DNA from 4 places in the Pantoea sp. SGAir0183 genome. Region 2 is predicted to be linked to each of the others. Evidence: predicted binding sites of a transcription regulator. Region 2 holds the regulator's gene; each other region holds the start of a gene.
The links. Region 2 encodes PurR, which represses purine synthesis genes. Its sites were predicted from a motif close to CANGCAAACGTTTGCNTG; they were not measured.
Positions count from the first base shown of each region.

Region 1: the regulator PurR is predicted to act here: its motif matches at 2,507-2,524, upstream of C1N59_RS01435 (nucleobase:cation symporter-2 family protein).
Region 3: the regulator PurR is predicted to act here: its motif matches at 1,181-1,198, upstream of C1N59_RS08020 (NCS2 family permease).
Region 4: the regulator PurR is predicted to act here: its motif matches at 2,979-2,996, upstream of C1N59_RS19140 (nucleoside-specific channel-forming protein Tsx).

Region 1 is NZ_CP028053.1:310,183-314,393, forward strand. It holds gene C1N59_RS01430 (AI-2E family transporter) at 1-839, opposite strand, end outside; gene C1N59_RS01435 (nucleobase:cation symporter-2 family protein) at 1,067-2,446, opposite strand; gene C1N59_RS01440 (hypothetical protein) at 2,559-2,801, shown strand; gene C1N59_RS01445 (CoA-acylating methylmalonate-semialdehyde dehydrogenase) at 3,106-4,211, shown strand, end outside.
Region 2 is NZ_CP028053.1:2,455,404-2,459,614, forward strand. It holds gene C1N59_RS11415 (C40 family peptidase) at 335-1,153, shown strand; gene C1N59_RS11420 (cytochrome bd-I oxidase subunit CydH) at 1,348-1,437, opposite strand; gene purR (HTH-type transcriptional repressor PurR) at 1,720-2,745, shown strand; gene punR (DNA-binding transcriptional activator PunR) at 2,742-3,647, opposite strand; gene punC (purine nucleoside transporter PunC) at 3,756-4,211, shown strand, end outside.
Region 3 is NZ_CP028053.1:1,715,747-1,719,957, forward strand. It holds gene C1N59_RS08010 (carbohydrate kinase family protein) at 1-351, shown strand, start outside; gene C1N59_RS08015 (response regulator) at 288-1,031, opposite strand; gene C1N59_RS08020 (NCS2 family permease) at 1,469-2,767, shown strand; gene C1N59_RS08025 (hypothetical protein) at 3,165-4,187, shown strand.
Region 4 is NZ_CP028053.1:4,102,821-4,107,031, reverse strand. It holds gene C1N59_RS19150 (methyl-accepting chemotaxis protein) at 1-768, opposite strand, end outside; gene yjdN (VOC family metalloprotein YjdN) at 1,341-1,778, shown strand; gene C1N59_RS19140 (nucleoside-specific channel-forming protein Tsx) at 1,883-2,749, opposite strand; gene C1N59_RS19135 (sensor histidine kinase) at 3,024-4,211, opposite strand, start outside.

The DNA.
Region 1 (4,211 bases), 2.1 Mb from region 2:
TCTAACATATTGCCAAACACCATATGAATGGCGGTAAACAGCGCCGCCACCATCGCCGCGTCAAACACACTGTTCAGCAACAGTGCCTGCAGGAAAGGGGGAATACCGGCGATAATCGGCCCGATATTGGGAATAAAATTCAGGATAAAGGCTACCACGCCCCACAGTAATGCAAATTTCACATCCAGCAGGTACAGCGTCAGCCAGACCGAGATACCGGTAATCAGGCTGATCAGCGTTTTTAATGCCAGGTAATGCGTCACGCCTTTAAGCGCTTTGTGTAAACCCGCAATACGAATTTTGGGGTTCACAAACGAGTTGCGCATTTTGTAAGGCAGGTGGTGCACTTCAAACAGCATAAAGACGACGGTAAGGATCAACAGGACAGTATTGGTCATTGCGCCGGAAAAACCACTCAGCGCCACGCTGGCCAGATTCATCAATGTGTTGGGATCGAAGCGCTGAACCAGCGCATCGGTAGAGACATTCAGATGAATGCTGGCCGCCAGATGCTGAACGACCAGCATTTTCTTTTCCATGATGGTGCGCAGTTGAGGATAGAGATCGTAAAACTCACTTATGGAGCTGGCCAGTACGGCCCCCAGCAGCAAAATCACAACAAAAATGACCGTGATCACCAGCGTAATCGCCATCCCGCGCCGCAGTCCGCGCCGCATCAGTATCGTGACTAAGGGATTCAACACAATGGCAAAAAACGCCGCCAAGAGTAACGGCACCAGAATATCGGAAGCGGCTCTTATCCCGGCAAGGATAATCACTAACATCGCCAGTTTGATTAAGATATTTTGTCCAATTCTTTCCTGCTGCAACCCGTTCATTCGTTCTCTCTACGCATAAATAACTGATTGAAGTGTAGTTGAAGGAAAAATCAGAAGCGGATTCGTTGAGGAAAAGGGTAAGCGAGGCGAGACGGTGAGGGAAACAGGACGCGAAAGGGTGTTAAGCGTCCTGATGGCGCGGCGGACAATGGCGACTGTCACGGCGATATGCTGTCAACAGCGATGCCGCCGCAATGAAACGACGCAGGCGGCCGCCTGCCGCCGCCTTACACTGAGGGCGCAGATTCCTCTTTCGTGGCGTCCTGTGGCACCGGCTCCTGCCCGCCGGGAATCAGAATATTCAGCACGATGGCAACAATCCCGCCGCTGGTGGCGGCTGAACCAAACAGGTTCGCAAACAGGGGCGGCAGATGGGAAAGGGCAGCAGGCACGGACTCAATCCCTAAGCCGAAGCTGAAGGCCAGGCCGACAATCAGCATCTCTCTGCGCGTCAGCGCGGTCTGGCTGAGAATACGAATGCCGGCCGTTACCACGCAGCCAAACATCACCATGGTCGCGCCACCCAGGACGGGCGTGGGAATCTGACGCAACGCTTCGCTAAACGGCGGAAACAGAGCCAGTAAAATCAGCATCACACCGATATAGCGGCCAACAAAACGGCTTGCCACACCGGTCATCTGTATGACGCCGTTGTTTTGCGCAAAGGTGGTATTTGGAAAGGCACTCACCATGGCGGCAATCATACAACTCAGTCCGTCAGCCAGAATGCCGCCTTTCAGGCGCGCACTGAACGCTTTATCCGTAATCGACTTACCGGAGATCAGGTGGTTTGCGGTAAGATCGCCTACCGCCTCAATGATGCAGACCAGTGAAACCAGCACCACAGGCACAAAAAGGCTGCTGTTGAAGTGAAAGCCAAACGGAAACAGCGCGGGCAGGCGAAACAGGCTGTCCCCCAAACCATGCACCTGAAATTTGCCGCTCAGTGCCGCCGCGATGCAGCCGGTGAGAATGCCGACCACGATGGATGACAGACGCAGCCAGCGGTTCCCCGAACAGCTCAGCAGCACGATCACGCCAAGCGTCAACGCCCCCAGGGCGAGGTTGCTAAGGCTGGCAAAATCCTGTGCATTCTGACCGCCGCACCAGTTAATCACGCTGACCTTAATCAGGCTGATACCGATTAACGCAATCACGCTTCCCGTCACGACCGGCGTAAAGACCCGTTTTAAGGTATCAATAAAGCGGCTGACGATAACCGGAACCAGCGCGGCCACGGCGTTGACGCCAAACAGCATCGCCATAATGTCCTCAGGGCTGCCGCCCTGGGCTTTGACCCACAGGCCACCTGAAATGGCGACGCCGAGAAAAGCAAAGCTGGTGCCCTGCATGCATATCATGCCCGCGCCCACGCCCCACACGCGATTTGACTGCAGAAAGGTGCCGATGCCCGAAGCAAGGAGCGACATACTAATTAAATACGGAAGCCAGGCTTCCAGACCAAGCGCGGTGCCAATCAGCAAAGGCGGCGTGATAATCCCGACCAGACCTGCCAGTACATGCTGCGATGCGCTAAAAAAAGCCTGCACAGGCGGAATTCGCTGATCAAGGCCGTACAGTAAGCCACTGTTTTTTTCGTCAGACACGGTTATCTCATCTCAGTGCGGGGAAGTCACCGGATGTTGCATAAAGCAGGCCAGGTTTATCTGATAAACGTTTCACTGCTATCAATGCCTTTAAAATCATAGCGATAATGTTGTGATGAAGCGCGTCGCTCGCCCGGGAAAAGTGAAACACATGATTCCTGATGGGGCAGTGAAGAAATTATTGGTTCATAAAATGACGATTAACGCCCTTTTTTGCACTGTGTTAGTGCGTAGTGATGTTTTTTCACCAGACAACTGTCCTCATGGCCAGCAGCCATTTTTCTGGCCGACTCTCAGCAAAAAGAAAATGTATATTTCATATTTAAAATTGATGAAACATATCCGGGCTGCTTAATGCCGTCAGGCCGAAAACCTTTCATCCCGCAAAGGCGTTAAACCGCCCTGAAGCGACAATGTCATGGGACCCCGATTACACCGTCAGCGATGACGAGCCAGAATGGCCGCCGCGAAGACGTCAATCCTTTATGAAAAGAGAAATGCGATCTGTGCCGCTAAAAAGTAATTTTCCAAAAATATCTATTTGAAAAATTTATTCCATTGTAATAGTTTTCCAGCATGCTTTTGGCTTTTCCTGCCCAGCCAGCATGCCACTTCTGTGCTCTGCCCGCTGGAACCGTACATACCAAAGAGGCAACATCATGACTATCGTAGGAAACTTTATTGGCGGTCAAACCACATTCAGCGCCAGCAACGAAACCATTCCTGTGTTCGATCCGGCAACCGGCAAGGTTATCCGTGAGCTCACGCAAAGCAGCGCAGATGAAGTGGCTCAGGCGATTGATGTGGCACATGCGGCCTTTCCTGCCTGGTCAAAAACCTCCCCGCTGCGCCGCGCACGCATCATGTTCAATTTTAAAGCTCTGATGGAGCAGCACCGCGATGAACTGGCGGCGCTGATTGTGTCTGAGCATGGCAAAGTCTGGTCAGATGCGCTGGGTGAGCTGACGCGCGGTATCGAAGTCATCGAATTTGCCTGTGGTATTCCGCACCTGCTTAAAGGCGAGTATTCCCCGAATGTAGGCGGTGGCGTAGACAGTTACTCGCTGATGCAGCCGGTGGGCGTCGTGGCAGGGATTACGCCCTTCAACTTTCCGGCAATGGTGCCGTTGTGGATGTTCCCGATTGCGTTGGCCTGCGGTAACACCTTTATTCTCAAGCCGCCTGCGCTGGATCCGTCAGCGTCGGTGCGCATGGCCGAGCTGTTGAAGGAGGCGGGCCTGCCGGATGGCGTGTTTAATGTCGTGCACAGTTCCAATGACAATGCAGAACAGCTTTATAAAGATCCGCGTATTGCCGCCGTCAGCTTCGTTGGCTCATCCGGTGTGGCCGAGCATATTTACAAAACGGCCAGTGCGCACGGTAAGCGCGTTCAGGCTTTTGGCGCGGCAAAAAATCACGCCATCGTTATGCCAGACGCCGATTTGGACGCCACGGTAAACGCGATTATGGGCGGTGCGTTTGGCTCGGCGGGCGAGCGTTGCATGGCGCTGCCGGTTGTCGTTGCAGTGGGCAACGATACCGCCGATAAGCTCATTTCGCGCCTGACACCGCTGATCAACGCATTACGGGTTGGGCCGGGAATCCAGCAAGGCAGCGATGAAAATGAAATGGGGCCTGTGGTTTCTGCGGCACACCAGAAAAAGGTGCTGGGCTATATCGATCTGGGCGAGCAGGAAGGGGCGAAGCTGGTCGTTGATGGCCGCAACCACAAAGTCGCCGGTTTCGAAGAGGGCTACTACGTCGG
Region 2 (4,211 bases):
TTTATTGTAGCGACTTCACGCCAGGACTGAAAACGAGATTTTGGCTCGTCTGACGTTAAATCGCCATGTTTGCTAAGTAAGCTGGTCAGGCATCCGCAGGAAACTGTGACAAAGACTATGAATGTATTCATAATTTGCAATGAATTTGCTGTTATAAGAGACTGAAATTCCTGATTTATGCCTGATTTTTATCCAGGCCAGCAATTAATAAAAAAAGGACTTACTCTTTTAAAAAAAACTGGACTAGAATGACTTCGGCGCTGATCGGTGATCAGATTTTTCTTAACTTTGTCAGAGACCTGTTTGATCTGACAGCTTAACCAGTAAACGGACTATGCGTTCAATCATTACGCTTCTTATTCTGGCTTTTGCGCAACTCTTCTTTAACATCGCTGCTGCCTCCCCGCATGCGACGGTTAAGGCCAGCTTGCATAAGGTAGAGAAAAAAAGTGCGCGCGACGATGATCGGCGCAAACGACGCGCGGTTAAAGCCTCATCTAAAAAAAGTCGCGCCTCCGCTGTTCAGAAAGTCAGTAAGACCACGAAAACCAGCAAAACGACCTCTCACACCATCACGCACAAAACACTCGCTAAAACGACTGCCTCGCACAAGACGCTGAGCAAAAAAGTCGCCGCCAATGCCGCCAGCAAAAAACGGTATGGTCATCAACGTGCTGCGAAGGCGTTAACGGCAGACAATACCGAAACCGGCACCATTAAAATGAGTAAAGCGCATCGCCAGCGTTACCAGAAAGCGCGTGAAACGGCGATGGCAAAACTGATGGGGCAACTTGGCAAGCGTTATCAGTGGGGAGGCAAATCGCCCCATACGGGTTTTGATTGCAGTGGCCTCGTATGGTACGCCTACAAAGACGTCGTGAAGTTTAAGATCCCCCGTACCGCTAACGAAATGTACCATCTGCGGGATGCAGCACCGGTCAACCGCGAATCCCTTGAAAAAGGCGATCTGGTTTTCTTCCGCATCAACGGGCGTGGAACCGCAGATCATGTCGGGGTTTACCTGGGCAACGGTAAATTCATTCAGTCACCGCGTACCGGTAAAGATATTCAAATCAGTGCGTTGAGCGAAGATTACTGGCAGCGCCATTATATTGGTGCGCGTCGCGTTATGACGCCAAAGACCGTTCGCTAAACGTCCTTCATACAAAAAAGCCGGGAAAGGCAGCTTCCCGGCTTTTTTATTGCCCATATCGCCCCGATTGTGCAGCGGGGTGTTCCGGGCGAAAATGCCGCACTTGCCGGTGATACGGTCTGACAGACAGGACGTATCACCGGCAAGGCTGGACGCGCAGTCAGCCAGTATAGCGTCGCTGCAAACGAATGCGGCTAGTGCAGAATAGCGGTGAAGCTAAACGCGATGATCATCAACAGTGCGGCTGCCGTCGTCATTAATGACAGTTTTAAATCGGTACTCATCCCCTCTCCTTTAACCCTGACGTTTGTAAGGTGATAGCATTTTCACATACGCGTGGGTAAAAATCTCGTTTTATCCGCACAGCCTTGTTAGAATCCCCCCTTTGTTGCGCAACAGCGCGCAATATCGGTTGCGTCCGCGCCCTTTTCAGACGTTATTTCCTGCCCTGATGACTCAATACCGGACAGAAAAGCGATGTTTTTCGCAGAAATAACCGTCCGCTGACGCAAACGTTTAACAATATGCTTATCAATAATTTAGATAGGCCCGGGAGTTCGATTTACATGGCAACAATTAAAGATGTGGCGAAGCGTGCGGGCGTGTCCACCACGACCGTCTCACACGTCATCAATAAAACGCGCTTTGTCGCAGAAAATACCTGCGAAGCGGTGTGGGAAGCGATTCGGGAACTGCATTATTCTCCCAGCGCAGTCGCGCGTAGCCTGAAGGTGAATCACACCAAAACGCTGGGCCTGCTCGCCACGTCCAGTGAAGCGCCCTACTTTGCTGAAATTATCGAAGCCATTGAGAATCACTGCTTCGATAAAGGCTATACCCTGATTCTGGGCAACGCACATAATGACCTGCAAAAACAGCGCGCCTATCTGTCGATGATGGCGCAAAAGCGCGTTGACGGGCTTCTGGTGATGTGTTCAGAGTATCCGGATGATCTGCTGCAAATGCTGGAAGCGAACCGCAATATTCCGATGGTGGTGATGGACTGGGGCGAATCCCGTGCCGACTTTACCGATACCGTACTGGACAATGCTTTTCAGGGCGGTTATCTGGCGGGACGTTATTTGATTGAGCGTGGTCATCGCGATATTGGTGCCATTCCCGGCCAGATGGAGCGTAACACGGGAGGCGGTCGCCATGCCGGTTTCCTTAAGGCGCTGGAAGAAGCGGGTATTCAGCCACGTGCCGAATGGATTGTGCAGGGTGACTTTGAACCCGAATCTGGCTATCAGGCCATGCAGCAGATTCTGTCACAGAAGCAGCGCCCAAGCGCCGTATTCTGTGGGGGCGACATCATGGCGATGGGCGCAATCTGCGCGGCCGACGAAATGGGCCTGCGCGTGCCGCAGGATATCTCCGTCATTGGTTACGACAATGTGCGCAATGCGCGCTATTTCACTCCGGCACTGACCACGGTGCATCAACCTAAAGCCCAGTTGGGTGAGAAAGCGCTGGAGATGTTGTTAGATCGCATTACCAGTAAGCGGGAAGAGTCGCAGACGATTGAAGTCCACCCGACGCTTATTGAGCGACGCTCGGTGGGCTATGGTCCTTATCGCGATTACCGCCGTTAATCCTCGCTCAACCACTCCTGATTTAGCGTTTGCGCATCGCCCAGGTACTGGAGTAACCACCCCAGCGCCGGTGATGCGCGATCTTCCGCCCAGCTGACGCAGCAGGGACTTTCCGGAAACGCCTGTGGTAAGTTCAGCTCTGCCATCTCGCCGCTGTCCAGTAAGGGCCGCGCTAAATGGCCGGGTATCATCGCGACACACAAGCCGGCGCGCACGCAGTCCAGACCGGTTTGCCAGTCCGGGACCACCAGCCGGCGTTGGTTATCCAGCGCCCAGGTCATACGACGCGGTAACGCGCGTGACGTATCTTCCAGCACCAGAGAAGGCCAGTAGCGCAACGCCTCATCATCCAGCGTAGCAACCTGCGTCAGAGGATGCTGATGCGCCACCACGCAACGCCAGTTCAGGGTGCCCATATCGCGAAAGGCGAAACGCCCCCCCACCGGAATCGCCTGTGTCGCACCTATCGCCACATCCACTCGCCCGTCTGCCAGCGCATCCCAGACGCCGTTAAAGACCTCATAGCTGATGTGCAACTCCATGTCGGGAAAATGACGGTAAAAATCCCTGACAAACTGCCGGGTCCGCTGCGGTTTGACGATGCAGTCGACGGCAATACCAATCTGACCGCGCCAGCCGTTGGCGAGCTGTTGACACTGACGTCGTGTGGCATCCATTTTTTTGATAACGCTGCGCCCTTCCCGCACGAAATGCTCGCCCGCCGGCGTGAGAATCACCTCCCGGTGCTGGCGTTCAAACAGCGGCACAGCCAGCCAGGTTTCCAGCTGGCGAACGGTATAGCTGATGGCAGAAGGCACACGGTGCAGTTCCTGGGCGGCCGCGCTAAAGCTGCCACCGCGTGCGACCGCATCCACCACTTCCAGCGCATATTCAGACCACATAATTTGCCTTCAAAATTTTTAACAGCAACAGGCAAATTTTACCGTTTCACAGCGTGAAGTACAGCTTTTACACTGCCCCGCGTTTATTCTGCAACTGATGAGAACCCGATGTCCGCTTCAAAAGGCTTTATTCCCTATCTTGCCGTGCTCAGTATGCTGGGCTTTCTGGCAACCGATATGTACCTGCCCGCCTTCGGCGCTATGCAGCAAAGTTTTAGCACGTCAGCCGGGATGATCAGCGCCAGCATGAGTCTGTTTCTGGCCGGTTTTGCCTGTGGTCAACTGGTCTGGGGCCCCTTATCTGATCGGTTGGGGCGTAAGCCGGTGCTGCTGGCAGGCCTCGCCCTGTTTGCTCTGGGCTGTGCGGGTATGTTGTGGGTAGATAATGTGATCCTGATGCTGGTACTGCGTTTTGTGCAGGCTATCGGCGTGTGCGCGGCGGCCGTCAGCTGGCAGGCGCTGGTCGTCGATCGCTATCCTCAGTCACAGGCTAATAAAGTCTTTGCTACCATTATGCCGCTCGTCGCGCTGTCTCCCGCCCTGGCGCCGTTACTGGGCGCCTGG
Region 3 (4,211 bases), 740 kb from region 2:
CAGGGCGTGCGTCAGCGTGTTGTCGTCCATGCGCCCGAGGGCGCATGGGGACGTGAAGCGGACGGCGAAGGTGTCTGGCAGCCCGCCTGGCAACTGGCACCCGACGCTATTGTGGGCAGCGTCGGAGCGGGTGATGCGTTTTGTGCGGGCGTGTTGTTTGCCAGCCATGAAGGCGAGGATATGGTCTCGACGCTGAAACTGGCCCATACCTGCGCCTGTTTTAATCTGCGTGCCGCCAATGCGACAGACGGCATTCGCCCCTTGCGCGACATGCGTGAATGGATGGCTCAGGCGGTTTGTGTGGAAAGTCCCAGCCCTTCAGGTTTGACCACATCGGCAGAAAAAACATAGCCCAGCCCGCGGATAGTGCGGATCAGGCCGGGCTGATGCGGATTGGCTTCAATTTTACGGCGTAACCGCATGATCAGCACATCGATCGTGCGGTCAAAGACATCCATCGTCTCGCTGTGGGTCAGTTCTAATAACTGATCGCGTGTCAGGACCTTACGTGCATGCCGTACCATGGCGCGTAACAAAGTATATTCCCCCTGCGTCAGGGGAACCGTTTCGCGTTGAGGATTGAGTAACTGGCAGCGCGCTTCATCAAGCACCCAGCCATTGAAGCGCCAGCCTGACTGCGCGTCATCACTGGTTGCGGCACGTCCGCTGCGTCTGAGGGCGGCGCGTGCGCGGGCCACGACCACGCGGGGATTGAACGGTTTAGCAATATAGTCGTCCGCGCCCATCTCCAGACCCACGACCATCTCCGATTCCGATCCCATGCCGGTCAGCATGATTACGAGGATATCAGGCCGTTGACGCTGCAACTGCTGGAGCACCAGCAATCCATTGGTATCAGGCAACATCATATCTAACATTACCAGCGCGATGTCCGGGTGAGCACTGACCATCGCCAGCGCCTCTTTACCCTGATGACAGCGATAAACCCGTAAAGCATGTTCACTGAGCGCGTCCTGCAACAGATCGCAGACCGCAGAATCATCATCCACCACCAGAACTGCTGGCTTCATTGTGTGACCTCAATGTTACTAAAGAGTTAATTTCGAGTTTACACATTCCCCTTTTGCCTGCAGGTTAATGCGGCTGAAACGTGACCAGCGTCGCCTCACAAAGTGTTGAAGCGTGCGTCAGCACCCTTTTTTTGCCTTTTCGGCATTGAAAGGAAAACGTTTGCGCATTTAGGGGGCAATGCACCATAATCGCGCCCTGATTCGGTTCAGAATTCTCTTAAGGCTCGTTTGCGCTTATCCAGGTAATCGATTGCGTGTCGGACTGGCACAGCAATTGCTTAAGCCTTAGCAATTGCTCACATGACAAAGGAAAGCAACCCCGGTTTTTAGCAGGCCTGCAACGGCGCGGGCCAGCCGTCGGCATTACCACAAACAGCATGATAATAACTTTGGCAAGAGAGCACGTACCTGAGTGACGTCTCTATCATCGAGAGATAATGATGTTAGAAAAACTATTTAAATTAAAAGCGCACAACACAACGGTTCGCACCGAAATCATCGCCGGGATCACGACCTTTCTGGCAATGGCTTATATCCTGTTCGTTAACCCCAGTATTTTAGGGGCGACCGGCATGGACAAAGGTGCGGTCTTCGTCGCGACCTGTCTGGCGGCGGCAATTGGTTCTGTGTTGATGGGACTGATTGCCAACTATCCTATCGCCCTGGCACCGGGAATGGGCCTGAATGCGTTCTTCACGTATACCGTTGTGCTGCACATGGGCTACACCTGGCAGATTGCGCTGGGCGCGGTATTCCTGTCTGCGGTTATCTTCTTTGCGTTATCAATCTTTAAAATTCGCGAATGGATTATCAAAAGCATTCCGTTGCCGTTGCGTGCGGGGATTGCCGCCGGTATTGGTCTGTTCCTGGCGATTATCGCGCTGGAAGGGGCGGGAATCGTCGTCGACAATCCGGCCACGCTGGTAGGAATTGGTGATTTGACCAAGCCTGGACCACTGCTGGCGATGTTAGGTTTTATCATCATCGTCGTGCTGGAGGCGCGCCGTGTGACGGGCGCGGTTTTGATTGGCATTCTGATCATTACCTTTATCTCCATGGGAATTGGCCTGACGCCGTTTGGCGGCGTATTTTCTGCCCCGCCGTCCATCGCCCCGACGTTTATGCATCTGGATATCGCGGGTGCGTTTAACGTGGGTCTGATTAGCGTGATTTTTGCGTTCCTGTTTGTCGACGTGTTTGATAACACGGGAACGCTGCTGGGCGTGACCAAACGTGCCGGACTGGCTGACGAAGAGGGCAACGTGCCTAAAATGGGGCGCGCGCTTGTGGCGGACAGTGCGGCGGCGCTGTTTGGTTCTCTGCTAGGAACGTCCACGACCACCAGCTATGTCGAATCGGCTGCAGGCGTCAGCGCCGGTGGCCGTACCGGATTAACGGCTGTGGTGGTGGCGGTGCTGTTTTTACTGGCGCTGTTCTTTTCACCCCTGGCTTCCAGCGTGCCGGTTTACGCCACGGCACCCGCACTGCTCTTTGTGGCTGTGTTGATGACCTCAGGCCTGGCCGAGATCGACTGGAAAGACATTACTACTGCGGCTCCTGTTACGGTGACGGCCCTGACCATGCCATTAACGTATTCCATTGCAAACGGTATCGCTTTCGGCTTTATCACCTGGACCGTGGTGAAACTGCTGAGTGGACGGACGAAAGAAATTAATGCGGCGCTGATTATTCTTTCCCTGCTGTTTGTCATTAAGCTCGGCTGGTTGAGTGCATAATTAACTTCACCGTTACAGCATAGTTAATATGCTGTAACGGTTTTAGCGTTATATTTCGCGTCGATGCACCACCATGCTGATTCAGCTTTTTTCAATCGTTGTGCATTCTCTTCCAAAATGAATATGAACTGCCTTTTCTTCACGCCTTTCACCTCTTACTCTCCGACAACACCTTCTGAATAAGGCGGCACGCTGGTTTTATTTTGCGTTCTTATTCAATCAGGTAATGTTTATTGTGCGGGACTTTGCTTCAATAACGTCGAAGCAGGTCGTGAATAACGTTAACGGATGCATGTAATCCGCCTGTCAGGGACTGATAATGGGCAACCTTTGTATAAAACGGGATCGCGGAAAGCCAAACGTAATCGACCGTCATTGCGGGACGGGAGGCAAAACAATGGAAAATTTTGAAAAGCGCTTTGAGCGACTGGAGCAAGACAGCCATCAGATGAAAATTGATCTGGCGCTGTTCAGTGGGCGCGCGACGGCATTTGCGACGAAAACCGATCTTGAAATACTGCGCTCAGAGCAAACGCTGTTTCACGTTGAAATGCTTCAGCGATTCACTGGCCTGGAAGAAAATGTAGAACACGTCGCGAGTCAGTTTGCCGGTATTGAGAACAGGCAGGATCGTATTGACAGCAAACTTTTTGAAATCAATAAGGTATTAGTCGACGTTACTAACCGGTTTAACAGCATTGACGCCACCTTCTCGGTTGTCATAGCGAAATTTGATGATACTGACAGCCGATTTGATGGGACAGATAAGCGGCTGGACGGACTTGGCTGTCGGTTCGAGGGTGTGGACAAGCGGTTCGACGGACTTGACTGTCGACTTGATGGCGTGGATAAGCGGTTCGACGGACTCGACTGTCGGCTTGATGGCGTGGATAAGCGGTTCGACGGACTCGACTGTCGGCTCGATAGCGTGGACAAGCGGCTGGACGGACTCGACAGTCGGCTTGATGGCGTGGATAAGCGGCTGGACGGACTCGACAGTCGGCTTGATGGCGTGGATAAGCGGCTGGACGGCATCGACAGTCGGCTTGATGGCGTGGATAAGCGGCTGGACGGACTCGACTGTCGGCTCGATGGCGTGGATAAGCGGCTGGACGGCATCGACAGTCGGCTTGATGGCGTGGATAAGCGGCTGGACGGACTCGACTGTCGGCTCGATGGAGTGGATAAGCGGCTAGACGGAATCAACTATCGCCTTGATGGCATTGATAAACGACTCGACGGAATGGATCGTCGCTTCGACAAGGTGGATCAGCGATTCGACAAGGTGGATGAGCGATTCGATAAGCTGGATGCGCGATTTGAAAGCCTGAATAATCGCCTTATCTGGACATTTATGGTCCCGGCTATTCTGGCTGTGTTTGCCTGGTTTATAAATACTGCCGTACTGAACGCAGCCTGATTCAGCAGAAACGGAGAAGGGATG
Region 4 (4,211 bases), 1.6 Mb from region 2:
CGCGGTACGCATGCTTTCCATAGAGGTCATTAACTGCTGAATCTCGCTCTTTGAACCGGTATTGACCGGCACCGGTTTGTCCAGAATTCCTGCGGCAATCTGGCTGCAGTGGGCTTTGGCGTGATCAAGCGGCGATAAAATATAGCGTCTGACAAAGACCAGTATGGCCACGATAATGGCAAGAAACAGCACACCAAATACGACTAACAACAGGATCCCAGAGGAAAAGTTGCTCTGGGCATCCGTATTGAGCTTCTTCGCAAAGGCTTCATGTTGTGCCAGCACCTTGTCCAGGACAATTTCATACTGGCGATCCAGGCGCACGACGTTTGCGATCTGGTTTTTAAAGCGCTGCTGGTCCCCGGCCTCGGCCGCTGCGATTAAAGGCTGAATGCCCTGATCGCGGTAGGCCAGGTAAGCCTGACGATAGCGTTCTGCTTCCGCTTCTTCTCCCGGAATACGTGGCGCGTTCAGATAAGCCTGGAAAGCGGCATCGGCTTTAGCGGCAACGCTTTTTACGCTGTCCAGTGAAGCGGCGCCCTGCGGGCCACCATTCTCCGTCTCTTTCATGTACTCCATCAGACGGACGCGTAAGGTACGACTGTGGTTGATGGGGTCAATCACCGACAGCACCACACGAATTTCTTTATTCACGGCATTAAGTGACGCGTTGCTGCGGGCCAGTAACCAGATGCTGACGGAAATACTGATAAGAAAAAGAATTAACAGAAAAGACAACACCAACAGTGATGATTTTTTTAACGACATAACACAGTCCTGAACTGGGGGATTATGGACAAGATATATCGGCATCCTGGGGCTAAATATTTAGCTGGAACGCACCGAAATAAGCACAGAATTAAGTGCATAAAACATAAGCGAAATAATGAACCAACTGATTCACTATTATCAGGTTGACATTTCGCTTGCCGCTTCGGTTATTTCATGCTTTAACGCCGGTGGCATGGTTTTCAGGTCCAGTAATAGGTTGAGTCAACGAGGAAGTGCAAAGCAGGAAAGTGCGGTTGTCAGCATTTGTCTGAACAGTTCATTTATTATTTATTTTAAGGCATTGTAATTTAAGGGTTAATTATAATCCTTGCAGTAGTAAATAAAAGTGACTATTGCCTGTGAGATAATATGGTTATTAACACGTAAAACATTATTAGCGTACCAGGCATTGATTTAATTGAAAAAAAACGGGGGCGACGTCTCAGGCGATTGGGTAAATCCTCTGAAAGGAGATTCTTTGCGCCGTTATGAATCCTCTTCTCTGCGCTGTCGTCTACACTTATTACTTCTTTATAAGGAAGTTTCTACTCACCTGTATCGAGGTAATAATGCAAGTATGTCCTTATTTGTTTCTCTATGGTCGCTGTGAAGAGGCGATGGAATTCTATTTGCAGGCAACAGGTGGACAGCTGCTGCAAAAAATGACGTTTGGTGATATGCCGGAGCAGGGTGAACAGATTGGCGACCAGTCTGCACCCCCGTTGCCACCTGAAAAAATTATGCATGCGCATCTGCGTATCGGGCAGGGCGAACTGATGATGAGTGACGGCAATCCTGACCAGCCACCGGCGTCAGAGCACGCAGGCTATGCCGTCAGTCTGGCGACCACGGATGCAGAACAGGGTAAAGCCTGGTTTGAAAAGCTGTCGGCAGGCGGGAAAGTCACCACACCGTGGCAAAAAACTTTCTGGTCTGATGGCTTCGCCATGTTTATTGATAAATTCAATATTCCGTGGCGCATTAACGTTGTTAAATCAGACGAGTAATTTGTCGGTGATGCCGTTCAACGGCGTTGGATGGCGCATACAACAGCGGCCTTCCCAGGGGGAAGGCCGCCGTCAATTACCGTGCCTGTCTTGCAACAAACTGATCAGAAGTTATAGCCAGCCACCAGATAGTAACCCCAGCCCGTTGATTTAATTTCAGACGCGCTGCTGCCAAAACCTAACTCCTGACCGTCTCCCCACTGACCGCCGTTATGGAAGTAACGCGCCACAGCAGAGAAGTGCCAGTGCTCGTAGCCCAGTGACAGGATATGACTGGAGGCGATGGAATTACTGGTACGGATCGGCCCGGTCTTATCACGCAAGTCTGAGCCCCAGTCGAAGTTGGTAAAGCCTACATAGCCCAGGTTACCACCCCACAGTGTGGTGATTGGCACGAAATACTTCACCTTAAAGCGATAGCCGTCCCAGCTGTCTTCGTTTGCAGCACCGTAGTTTTCCCACTGGTACTTGGCATAGACGTTCAGTGACAGACCGATATCGCTGTGCGTATCGATGTCGGTGCCCAGGCCCATGTACCAGGTGTTCTGGCGGTTTGCGCTGTTACGGCCCATATCGTAGATATAGTTGTTGGCAAAATACCACTCTTTAAACGGACCGAAAGCCAGGCTGGTGCCGGTCAGTTTATCAATAGAGAAACGCGGTTCGATTTCCATGAACAGCGGTGAACCGTGGTCGAAAATACCGTTGGCGTTGTTGTTACCTACGCCAAAGAAGTTTGGCAGGTCAACGTAGCCGTAAAAATCAAACCAGTCTTTTTTGGCGAACGCTTCGTATTCAAGATAGACATCGTTATTGAACTGGGGCCCGAAGCGGGTGTGGTAACTGCCCACCACGTTGACGCTCTGATGCCACCAGTCGGAAAGGTACTGGGGATCGTTTTCTGCAGCCTGCACTGCACCGTTCAGGGAGCCTGCCAGCAGGGCACCTGCAACTAACGTTTTAAATTTCATTATATTTGACCACTGGTTTTCATACGCAAGACAATCGTTTGCGTGCTGTTTGGAAATCAATCCCAAAGGTTGGGCAGTAATGTACTCAGGCCGCCTGTTTTAGTTAGCGTAGCGTGCCTGTAACAGAGAGATAGAAAATAGCTTTTGATCACATTTGTCAAAATGTGTTGCATAACAATTCATCATAATTGTGATGATTGTCACAATATAGGGTTGTGGCGAACGGAACCAGGCAACCGTTTACGTTGTCGGGTTCCGAATCGATCGGCAGGAATCAGGGAAAGGTAACGCGCACCTGAAAACCGCAGCGCAGGCCTTGTGCGTCCCGACAGTTGGCAAGGGCAACGTCGATATGGTGTTTCTGGGCGATGCTGCGCACGATAGACAGACCTAAACCGCTGCCCTGCGCTTTAACGTCGGGTGAACGGGCAAAGCGATCGAATGCGCGTTCAAGAAAGGATTCCGGTACACCCGGACCGTTATCAACGATGTCGACAACGGTTTGTCCCGCCACACGATGCAGCAGCACATCGACCATGCTGCCTTCAGGCGTATGTAACATCGCGTTGCCAATCAGATTATCAAACAGGCTGCGAAGTTCGGAACGCCCGGCCTGCAGTCGATAGTGCGTGGTGCCGCTAAAGCCAATGTCGATACCGCGTTTATCCGCCACAACCATGAGCTGTTCAATACTCTCTTTCAGCACATCTTCCAGATCGATATTTTCGAGGTGCGCGACGACTGACTGATCTTCCCAGCGCGACATATTCAGCAGTTGAGTGACCAGATGGCGCGTGCGGGTCACACCTGATTCCAGTTGAGCGAACTGACGGCTGGCCTCGCCGGGTTGAATGTGCTGACGCAGATTTTCCAGTTGCAGCGTGACGGCGGTGACTGGCGTCCGCAGTTCATGAGCGGCATCTTCCATAAACTGACGTTGTGAAGACCAGGCGGCACGCAGTTTATCCAGTAAGGAGTTGTAGGCCTCAACCAGGGGCTGAATTTCGTCGGGCAGCCGTTCCGGCGATACGCTGTGGGGATGGTGCGCATCCTGGGCGGCGATTTCTCGCGAGGCAACGCGCAAATCCCGGGTGATCTTGCGCACGACCAGCCAGATGACCAGCAGCGACAGCGGCATCATCAAAATCAGCGGAATAATCGCCGACAGCGCCCGTCGCACCATCATCTCTTTCATGTAGCTCAGGTTCAGCATGACCTGAATGGTTTTAATCTCACTGCCTGGCTGACCGGAACGGGTGTAAATGCGCCATTCACAGTCGCGGCAGTCACCGATCTGCACGTCTTTGTAGCCATTTTCCGGCTGTAAGGGCGCATGCAGCTCTGGCCATGAGCTGGATCGTAACCGGCCCTGCGCATCCCACAGTTGAATGACAAAGGCACTTTTGATCTTATGCGCAGGCGCAATCACCGGCATCAACGGGGGGATTTCACGGTTAACGGA